DNA from 4 places in the Kitasatospora sp. NPDC022785 genome. Region 2 is predicted to be linked to each of the others. Evidence: riboswitches for the same ligand, from Rfam matches in the RefSeq annotation. Region 2 holds a riboswitch; each other region holds the start of a gene.

Region 1 (2,193 bases), on a different contig from region 2:
CGTCAGACGGTGCGGCGTCTCAGACGGTGCGGCGTCTCAGGCGGTGCGGTGCCTCAGGGGATGCGATGCCTCAGGGGGTGATGCCGCGCTGCTCGAACCAGGTCTCCGGGTCGACCGGGGCGCCGCCGCCGGGGCGCACCTCCAGGTGCAGGTGCGGGCCGGTGACGTTTCCGGTGGCGCCGACCTTGCCGAGCTGCTGGCCGGGGACGACCTTGCCGGAGCCCTTGATGATCGAGGAGAGGTGGCAGTACCAGATCTCGGTGCCGTCGGGCAGCGTCTCGACGATCCGGTAGCCGTAGGAGCCGGCCCAGCCGGCCGAGGTGATGGTGCCCTGGCCGACCGCGTAGACGGGGGTGCCGGTGTCCGCGGCGAAGTCCAGGCCGGTGTGCAGGTGGGCCCAGTACGAGGCGCTCTGGCCGTAGTGGGCGGAGAGGTTGTAGTCGCGCACCGGCAGGTTGATGGCGGCGAGCTTGGCCTTCTCGGCCTCCTCGGCGGCCCGCTTGGCCTCCTGCTGCTGCGCGGCACGCTTGGCCTCGGCCTCCTTGGCGGCCTCGAGCCGGGCGGTCTCCTCGGCGGCGGTGCGCTGGCTGTCGGCCTGCTGCTGGATCCGGGCGGCGAGCGCGAGGCCGGGGTCGGCGGCGAGGGTGACCGGGGTCTCGTCGGGGGCCTCGACGGCGGGCGCGGCGGCCGGGGTCGCGGAGGCGAAGCCGGTGGCGCCCAGGGTGGCGGCGACGGCGGTGACGCCGAGCAGTGGCGCGGTCCCGCGGGTCTGACGCGGCATCCGGTGCCGGTTGGCCTCGGCGGTCTGCGGGGCGGCCTCGTCGGAGGGCCCGCCGTACTCGCCGGGGTGGGCGGGCGGCCACGGGTGGTCGAGCAGCTGGGTGCCGGCGGGGGAGCCGGGCAGGTGTGCCGGAGAGTGCGTCGACGCCACGGAGGCGCGCTCCTTTCCTTCCTTCGCGCCTACCGGGTTAGCTGACGGGTTCGGAGCAGGAAGGTCTCCTACGGCTGGGCCTGGGCCCGGCCGATTCACCCCAAGGAACGTGGTTCCCCGGCTCCCTGACCTGCCCGGAGGCCGGTCGGTGGGATTAGGCGACGGCGCACGGTGCCGTCTGGGTACGGCGTTGCGGACCGCGCTGCGTTATCAAACGTTAATCCTAGGAGCCCCTGATTCCAAGCCATCCGTTCGGGGCAGCAGGACACGGTCCGGACACTACGTGACCTGATGGGTGTTTTGGGGGGTTTGACGACAACTGACACTACCGAACGTGATTGGACGTCAACGAACGACCCCCCATCTGAGTACTTCTACTCATGTGCGGCCCGGTCGGACGCGGCCATCCTGGCGCCATGAACGCACCGATGCAGTCACGCACCACGGCCGCGTACTACGTCCAGGCCGTGCTCTCCTTCGCACTCTCCGGCACCACCCTCGCGGTCGGGATCGCCTACCTCCCGGTGGGCGGCTGGACCCGGGCCTTCCTCGGGATCGGCCTGCTCTACACCGTCACCTCCTCGTTCACCCTGGCCAAGGTGATCCGCGACAAGCAGGAGACCAACGAGATCGTCACCCGGGTGGACCAGGCCCGGCTGGAGAAGCTGCTGGCCGAGCACGACCCGTTCAAGGTGGAGGGGGTCTGACGCCCCGCGGCCGCCCGCCCCTCGGGCAAAGCCCCGTCGGCCACTTGACGGCTAAGGCTATTAGCCTTAGCTTTATGGCTATCGGCACACCAGCCGATGACAGTCCCGGCGGACCGAGGAGGCCCCCATGTCCGGCACCACCGCCCCCACCACCCAGTACCTCGACGTTCCCGGCGGCCGGCTCGCCTACGACGACACCGAGCAGGGCGACGGCGCCCCCGTCGTCCTGCTCCCCGGGATGCTCGACAGCCGGGCCGCCTACCGCCACCTGCGCCCGCTGCTGGTCGCCGCCGGCCACCGGGTGATCACGATGGACCTGCGCGGCTTCGGCGAGTCTTCGATCGCCTGGGGGGACTACTCGCCGGCCGCGATCGCCACCGACGTCCTCGCCCTGCTCGACCACCTCGGCATCGAGCGCGCCGTCCTCGCCGGCAACTCGTACACCGGCGCCACCGTGGTCAAGGCCGCCGGGGACGCGCCCGAGCGGGTCGCCGGGATCGTGCTGCTGGACGCCTTCGTCGAGAACCTGCCGCCGAACGCCCTGCAGCGCGCGAC
Region 2 (2,193 bases):
CGGCGAAGGTGAGCGTGCCCGACGGCTCGACCAGCAGCGAGGCGACGGTGGCGTCGGTGTCGAGCAGCACCTTGTCGGTGATCCGGACGGCGCTCTGCGGGCCGGGTGTCCTGCCGCCCCAGCCGGTCGGGTCGGACCAGCGGCGGCCGCCCTGGTCGACGGTGGGCGCCGCGGCGGGCTGCCCGGGTGCGGCGGGGGTGCCGTCCTGGGTGCCGGCGGGAGGCGGCGCCCCGTGGTCCATCCCGGCCGCGTCCGGGTCCGTCCCCGCCGTGCCCGGGCCCGTCCCGTCCGGGTGCGTCCCCGCCGCGTCCGGGCCGCCCGGCGAGCGGCGCAGGATCTCCTCGCCGCTGACCGCCGCGAACACCGTGCCGACGGCGAGCCAGCGCAGCATCGTCCGGCGGCGTACGGCAGTTCGGGGATCAGCGGGCGGGATGTCCGGTCTGCGACGTTTTGCCCCGCGGTACACCCGGCGACGCTCTTCCGCCGGCCGACCGGCGTCCGGCTCCTCGTCCATGGCCATCGTTGCGTAGCCCTCCCCCCAGACGGCTGCGTCAGTCCTGACCCTCTGAAGCATAGGCAGTTGCGTTGACCCCGACGGGCGTTGCGCGAAAACGGTCATTTCTGATCATGGTGGACAGCCATACGGCACGTGTTCCGCAAACCGTGACGAGCGTCACACATGTTTGCGGTTTGAACTTAAGTCTGCTTAACGTGCTCCCCGTTCGTGGCCACACGGACCCAGCTCATCCGCAACGCCGAGTCCTGCCGTCGGGTGCGCTGGCAGCGCAGAAACGCACCACGGCAGGAGCGGGGGAACCACAGGTAAGTCGCCCCGGACCGGTCCGCGTACCGGTTCAGGGCTAGGGGTGAAGCCGCGTCCACAGCGCGGCCGGGCAACTCCAGCCCGAATCCGACAGCTCACCTCGCAGGCGTGGGAGAGGACCGCATCTTCATGCTGCCCACCAACGGCACCCGCCTGTCCGGCCGTACCCGTCGCGCGATCGCCACCCTCGGCGTCGTCGGCATCGGCCTCACCGTCCCCTGCCTGACCACCGGCACCGCCTCCGCCGCCTCCGTCGCCACCTGGGACAAGGTCGCCCAGTGCGAGAGCACCGGCAACTGGAGCATCAACACCGGCAACGGCTTCTACGGCGGCCTCCAGTTCACCAACAGCACCTGGGCCGCGTTCGGTGGCACCGCGTACGCGGCCCGCGCCGACCTCGCCACCAAGGACCAGCAGATCGCGATCGCCGAGAAGGTGCTCGCCGTCCAGGGCCCCGGCGCTTGGCCCGTCTGCTCCGTCCAGGCCGGTCTGACCAAGGGCGGCACCCCCGCCGCCGTCGACACCACCACCGCCGCCAAGCCCGCCGCGCAGACCCCGGCCCCGGCCGCCAAGCCGGCCACCCAGGCGCAGCCCCAGGCCGCCGCCAAGCCGGCCGCGCCGAAGGCCGACCAGGCCCCGGCCTCCACCGACTCCGCCAAGCCGCAGGGCGGCCACGACTGGTCGCAGAAGTGGCAGGACAAGGCCGCCTCCAACGACTACACCGTGGTCGCCGGCGACTGGCTCGCCTCGATCGCCGACAAGAACCACGTCCAGGGCGGCTGGGAGCGGCTGTACGAGCTCAACCGCTCCACCCTGACCGACGGCCCGCACGTCATCTACCCGGGCCAGCACCTGACCTTCGGTGACCGCGCCAAGGACCAGGCCTCGGACGAGTCCGGCAAGAACTTCGACTGGTTCAACCGTTCCGCCGGCAACTCCGGCCAGGCCGCCGCGGGCACCGCCGCCGCCAAGCCGGCCGCGCAGGCCCCGGCCGCCCAGGCCGACACCCAGGCGCCCGCGCAGGCCGCCACCGGCAGCATGGCCGCCGCGGTCGCCTTCGCCGAGTCGAAGGTCGGCCAGGCGTACGTCTACGGCGGCACCGGCAACGGCGGCTGGGACTGCTCCGGCCTGACCCAGGCCGCGCTGCGCGCCGCGGGCATCTCCGTGCCGCGCGTCGCCGCCGACCAGGCCGCCGCCTCCACCCACGTCTCGCTGGACGCCCTCAAGCCGGGCGACCTGCTGTTCTGGTCCAACAACGGCCAGGACTCCGGCGTGTACCACGTCGCGCTCTACATCGGCGACGGCAAGTACGTCGAGGCCGCCAACCCCAGCTCGGGCGTGCGCACCCAGACCATCGCCAACTGGGCCCC
Region 3 (2,193 bases), on a different contig from region 2:
AGGCCGGAGCAGTCGAAGGAGCTCGGGCCGGTGGCGCCGTAGACGTACGGCGAACCGAGCTTGCTCTCGGCGGCGGCGATCGCGGCGGCGGCGCGCGAGCCGTTGGCGGCCGGCGCGGCGGGCTTGGCGGCGGCCGGCGCCGAGGACGACGCACCGAGGTCGGTGCGGCTGTTGTCGCGGGAGGCGCGGTCGGCGTCGGCCTTGGCCTTCGCCTCGGCCTTGGCGGCGTCCGCCTTGGCCTTCGCCTCGGCGGCGGCCTTCTCCTCGGCCGCGCGCAGCGCCTGGCGCTCCTGCTCGGTCAGCGTGTTGAGCAGGTCCTGGGCCTTGGCCAGCTTGCCCTGGACCTCCTCCTTGGAGGCCTTCAGCTGCTGGGTGGTGGTCTCCAGCTCGCCGAGCTTGGCCTGGGCCTCGTTGCGGTCCTGGTCGAGCTTGCGCTGCTGCTCCTGGAGGTCCTTCAGCGCACCGGACTGGGTGCTGCTGGCCTGGGTCAGCGCACCGGCCTGGTTCAGGAAGTTGTCCGGGCTGGACGAGAGCATCAGCTGGACGGTCGACGATATGCCGCCGTTGCGGTACTGCTCGCCGGCGATCTCGGCGAGGCCGCCCTGGGCCTCGGTCACCGAGGCCTGCTGACGGGCCACCTGGTCCTGGAGCTCGCCGACCTGCTTCTGCAGCTCCTGCTGCTTGGCCTGGGCACCGTTGTACTTCTCGGTCGCCTGCTCGGCCTGCTCGTTGAGCTGGTCGACCTGCTCCTTGACCTGGTCCTTGGTCGGCGTCGGGTCGGCGTGGGCGCCGGACTGCGCGGAGAGGGCGACGGCAGCGGCGGCGACACCGGTCAGGATCGAGACCCGGGCGCGGCCGGCAGGCTTGGGACGACGATGGGACGCCACGAAGGCGGACTCCTTCTTCCAACGCCCGCCTACCGGGTGAGCTGACGGGTTCGGGCCGGAAGCGTGCCCTACGACGCCTCACCGGCCGTTCCAGCGGCCGACCTGGCGCCGATTCACCCCGGAGGAACATTGGTTCCCCGGCTCCGCTCCACAGCGCCCCCGACTGCTGGGCTCCCCGTCGGACCGGTCTGCGACCCGTCCCGCTGCTTCACGAACTCGGCGGTAAACCCCCGCCGCCACCCAGGCTGGGTGATCGACTGTGCGGTGGTTCGAGGCACGACCCTAGTAACAGAACCGTGATCCGTTCAAATCCTTGTCAGAAAAAAGACGGAAGAATACCCAAGTTCATTTGTGAATATGACCGGGTGTGACGGGCGCCGTACGCGGAGCTGATCATTTCTCACATACGGCCGGGAACACCGACGCCACCCCCGCTCGGAGGTGGCGCGGATCACAGGGCCGGATCCCGGCCCCTGGGCGTGTCGGTCCGTCAGACCCGGCGGATGGTGTTGATCTTCATCGCGTCGGCCTTCATCACCTTCACCACATCGCCGGTGTGCGGCGCGTGCACCACCATGCCGTTGCCGATGTACATCGCGACGTGGCTGCGGTCGTCGCGGTAGATGATCAGGTCGCCCGGCTGGGCCTCGGCGAGCGAGGGCACCCGGGTGCCGACGTTGCCCTGTGCCTGCGAGGTGCGCGGCAGCGAGACGCCGGCCTTCCCGTACGCCCAGACCATCAGGCCGGAGCAGTCGAAGGTGCTCGGGCCGGTGGCGCCCCAGATGTACGGCGAGCCCTGCTTGCTCATCGCGTTGGAGACGGCCGCCCCGGCGAGACCGGAGGCCTGCGGCAGGCTGCCGAGGTCGGCACGCTCGCTACCGCGCGAGGCCCGGTCGTCCTGCTGCTGGGCGGCCTTCAGCGCGGCCCGGTCCGCCGCACTCAGCGAGTTCAGCAGGTCCTGGGCCTCCTTCAGCTTCTTGTTGACCTCGGCCTTGGACTGGTTCAGGTCCTTGGTCGTGGTGTCCAGCGAGGCGAGGATCGCGGCGGCCTCGGTCTTCTGCTGGTCCAGCCGGCGCTGCTGGTCCTGGAGGCCCTTGAGCGCGTCGGCCTGGCTGGAGCTGGCCTGCTGCACGCTGGAGGCCTTGTCCAGGTAGCCGGACGGGTCGGAGGAGAGCATCAGCTGCACGGACGGGTCGATGCCACCGGTGCGGTACTGCTCGCCGGCCACCGCGGCCAGCCCGCCCTGAAGCTGGGTCATCTGGTCCTGGCCGCGTGCCACCTGGTCCTGGAGCTGGTCGGCCTGCTT
Region 4 (2,193 bases), on a different contig from region 2:
GTTCCGCCGGTGGTGCGGCGATCACCCGGTCGAGCGGTCACCCGACATGACCATCCCGGGAGGTCGTACGCCCCGCACCCTGCGGTGGTCTCTGCCCGAAGGTCAGATGGAGACGCCGTGCGCCCGCAGGTAGGCGATCGGGTCGATGTCCGAGCCGTACTCCGAGCCGGTGCGGATCTCGAAGTGCAGGTGCGGGCCGGTCACGTTGCCGGTCGCACCGGAGAGACCGATCTGCTGGCCGGCGGTGACGGTCTGACCGATCTTCACGCCGATCGAGGACAGGTGCGCGTACTGGGCGTACTTGCCGTCGGCGAGCTTGATCTCGACCTCGTTGCCGTAGGCGCCGCCGTTGCCGGCCTTCACCACGGTGCCGGCCGCGATGGCGCGCAGCGGGGTGCCGGTGGAGGCGACGAAGTCGGCACCGGTGTGGTGGCCGGAGGCCCACATCGAGCCGGCCACGCCGTAGGCGGTGCCGAGCTTCGGGTTGGCGACGGGGGCGACGTAGCCGGAGGTGCTGGCCACCGCGGCCGGGGCCGGGGTGGTGGCCGGGGCGGCCGGCTTGGCGGCGGCGGGCGCCGGCTTGACGGCCGGGGCCTGCGCGGGCTTGGCGGCCTGGACCGGCTTCGGGGCGGCGGCGTGGGTGGCCGGCTTCGCCGAGTCCTGCGAGGCGGGCTTGGCGGGGGCGGCCGGCTTGGCGGCCTCGGCGGCGGCCGGAGCGGCGACGGCCTTGGCGGCGAGCGCGAGCTTCTGGCCCGGGAAGATCAGGTTCGGGTTGGAGCCGACGACCGAGCGGTTGTGGTCGTACAGCGCCTGCCAGCCACCGTCGACGTGCTTGGCGTTGGCGATCTTCGACAGGGTGTCCCCGCCGACGACCTTGTAGCTCTCCTCGACCGGGGCGGCGGCCGGCTTGGCGGCCTCGGCGGCGGCCGGAGCGGCGGCCGGAGCGGCGGCGGCCGGGGCGGCGTCGACGCTGGTGGCGCCGGTCCAGGTGCTGGTCTGCGCGGGCTTCGCGGCCGGGGCGGTGTGGGCCTGGGCGCTGATGGTGGTCACCAGCGGAAGGGCGAACGCGGCGCCGGTGACGGCGGTGGCGATACCGATGCGGGCGGCGCGGGGCAGGGCGATACGACGAGCCTGTGCGGGCATGGGGAATTTCCTCTCCGACGCCTGCGAGGTGAGCTGTCGGGTTCGGGCTGGAGTTGCCCGGCCGCATGCGCGGCTTCACCCCAAGCCGGACCGTGAATTCCGGTCCGGCGACTTACCTTTGGGTCCCCCGCTCCTGCCGTACAGAGTTCAGTTCGTACCACCAGGCAGCGGCAGGACTAGGCGTTCCACCCGGTGGCCACCCGGGCCAACGCCGGGCGGTCGCTGAACTAAAGCCCATCCGATCGGGTGAAGCAATGTCGATCTCTTGAACGGGCAACAAAAGCCGGAATGACGGTGACACTCCGAATGATCGGCTGCACAGTACGTGCACAATCGATTCACCGCGAGCCACTGATCCACGACGCTCCGCCGATTTCGGTGTCCGTCCGCATGCGATCACCTACGGAAAGCCATTCACCGACACACCCCCGGTGACCCTTGTCACGTCGGCCCCCCGGGGCGGACGATCGGGCCGTGACCAACTCCGAGGCCGGCACTCTGCGCCTGGGCACCGCGCAGGGCCGCTGGGTACTACTGGCGACGGTGCTCGGCTCCAGCATGGCGATGCTCGACGGCACGGTCGTGAACGTCGCCCTGCCCCGGATCGGCACCGATCTCGGGGCCCCGCTCGCCGCGCTGCAGTGGACTCTGAACGCCTATCTGCTCACCCTGGCCGGGCTGATCCTGCTCGGCGGCGCGCTCGGGGACCGCTACGGCCGGCGCCGGGTCTTCCTGCTCGGCGTCATCTGGTTCGCCGTCGCCTCGGCGGCCTGCGCCGCCGCACCCACCATCGAGGTGCTGATCGCCGCCCGCGCGGTCCAGGGCATCGGCGGGGCACTGCTCACGCCCGGCTCGCTGGCGATGCTTCAGGCCGTCTACCACCCGGACGACCGCTCGACGGCGGTCGGCCTCTGGTCGGGCCTGGGCGGGGTGTCGGCCGCGGTCGGCCCCTTCCTCGGCGGCTGGCTGGTGGACGGCCCCGGCTGGCGGTGGATCTTCCTGCTGAACATCCCGCTGGCCGTGGTGGTCGTGGCCGTGGCGTCCCGGCAC

Evidence for each region. Region 2 has a riboswitch for cyclic di-AMP ahead of ACZ3YO_RS38740 (transglycosylase family protein). Riboswitches for the same ligand answer to the same signal wherever they lie in the genome.
Region 1: linked by a shared signal. The riboswitch ahead of ACZ3YO_RS35795 (M23 family metallopeptidase) and the one ahead of ACZ3YO_RS38740 (transglycosylase family protein) in region 2 are both predicted to bind cyclic di-AMP.
Region 3: linked by a shared signal. The riboswitch ahead of ACZ3YO_RS01175 (C40 family peptidase) and the one ahead of ACZ3YO_RS38740 (transglycosylase family protein) in region 2 are both predicted to bind cyclic di-AMP.
Region 4: linked by a shared signal. The riboswitch ahead of ACZ3YO_RS20080 (M23 family metallopeptidase) and the one ahead of ACZ3YO_RS38740 (transglycosylase family protein) in region 2 are both predicted to bind cyclic di-AMP.

Annotation. Positions count from the first base shown of each region.
Region 1 is NZ_JBVHHB010000034.1:70,067-72,259, reverse strand. It holds gene ACZ3YO_RS35795 (M23 family metallopeptidase) at 71-931, opposite strand; cyclic di-AMP (ydaO/yuaA leader) riboswitch at 944-1,102, opposite strand; gene ACZ3YO_RS35790 (YiaA/YiaB family inner membrane protein) at 1,348-1,638, shown strand; gene ACZ3YO_RS35785 (alpha/beta fold hydrolase) at 1,766-2,193, shown strand, end outside.
Region 2 is NZ_JBVHHB010000046.1:16,783-18,975, forward strand. It holds gene ACZ3YO_RS38735 (hypothetical protein) at 1-391, opposite strand, end outside; cyclic di-AMP (ydaO/yuaA leader) riboswitch at 783-947, shown strand; gene ACZ3YO_RS38740 (transglycosylase family protein) at 932-2,193, shown strand, end outside.
Region 3 is NZ_JBVHHB010000001.1:272,491-274,683, reverse strand. It holds gene ACZ3YO_RS01175 (C40 family peptidase) at 1-887, opposite strand, end outside; cyclic di-AMP (ydaO/yuaA leader) riboswitch at 898-1,053, opposite strand; gene ACZ3YO_RS01170 (C40 family peptidase) at 1,378-2,193, opposite strand, start outside.
Region 4 is NZ_JBVHHB010000011.1:204,813-207,005, forward strand. It holds gene ACZ3YO_RS20080 (M23 family metallopeptidase) at 103-1,143, opposite strand; cyclic di-AMP (ydaO/yuaA leader) riboswitch at 1,147-1,306, opposite strand; gene ACZ3YO_RS20085 (MFS transporter) at 1,618-2,193, shown strand, end outside.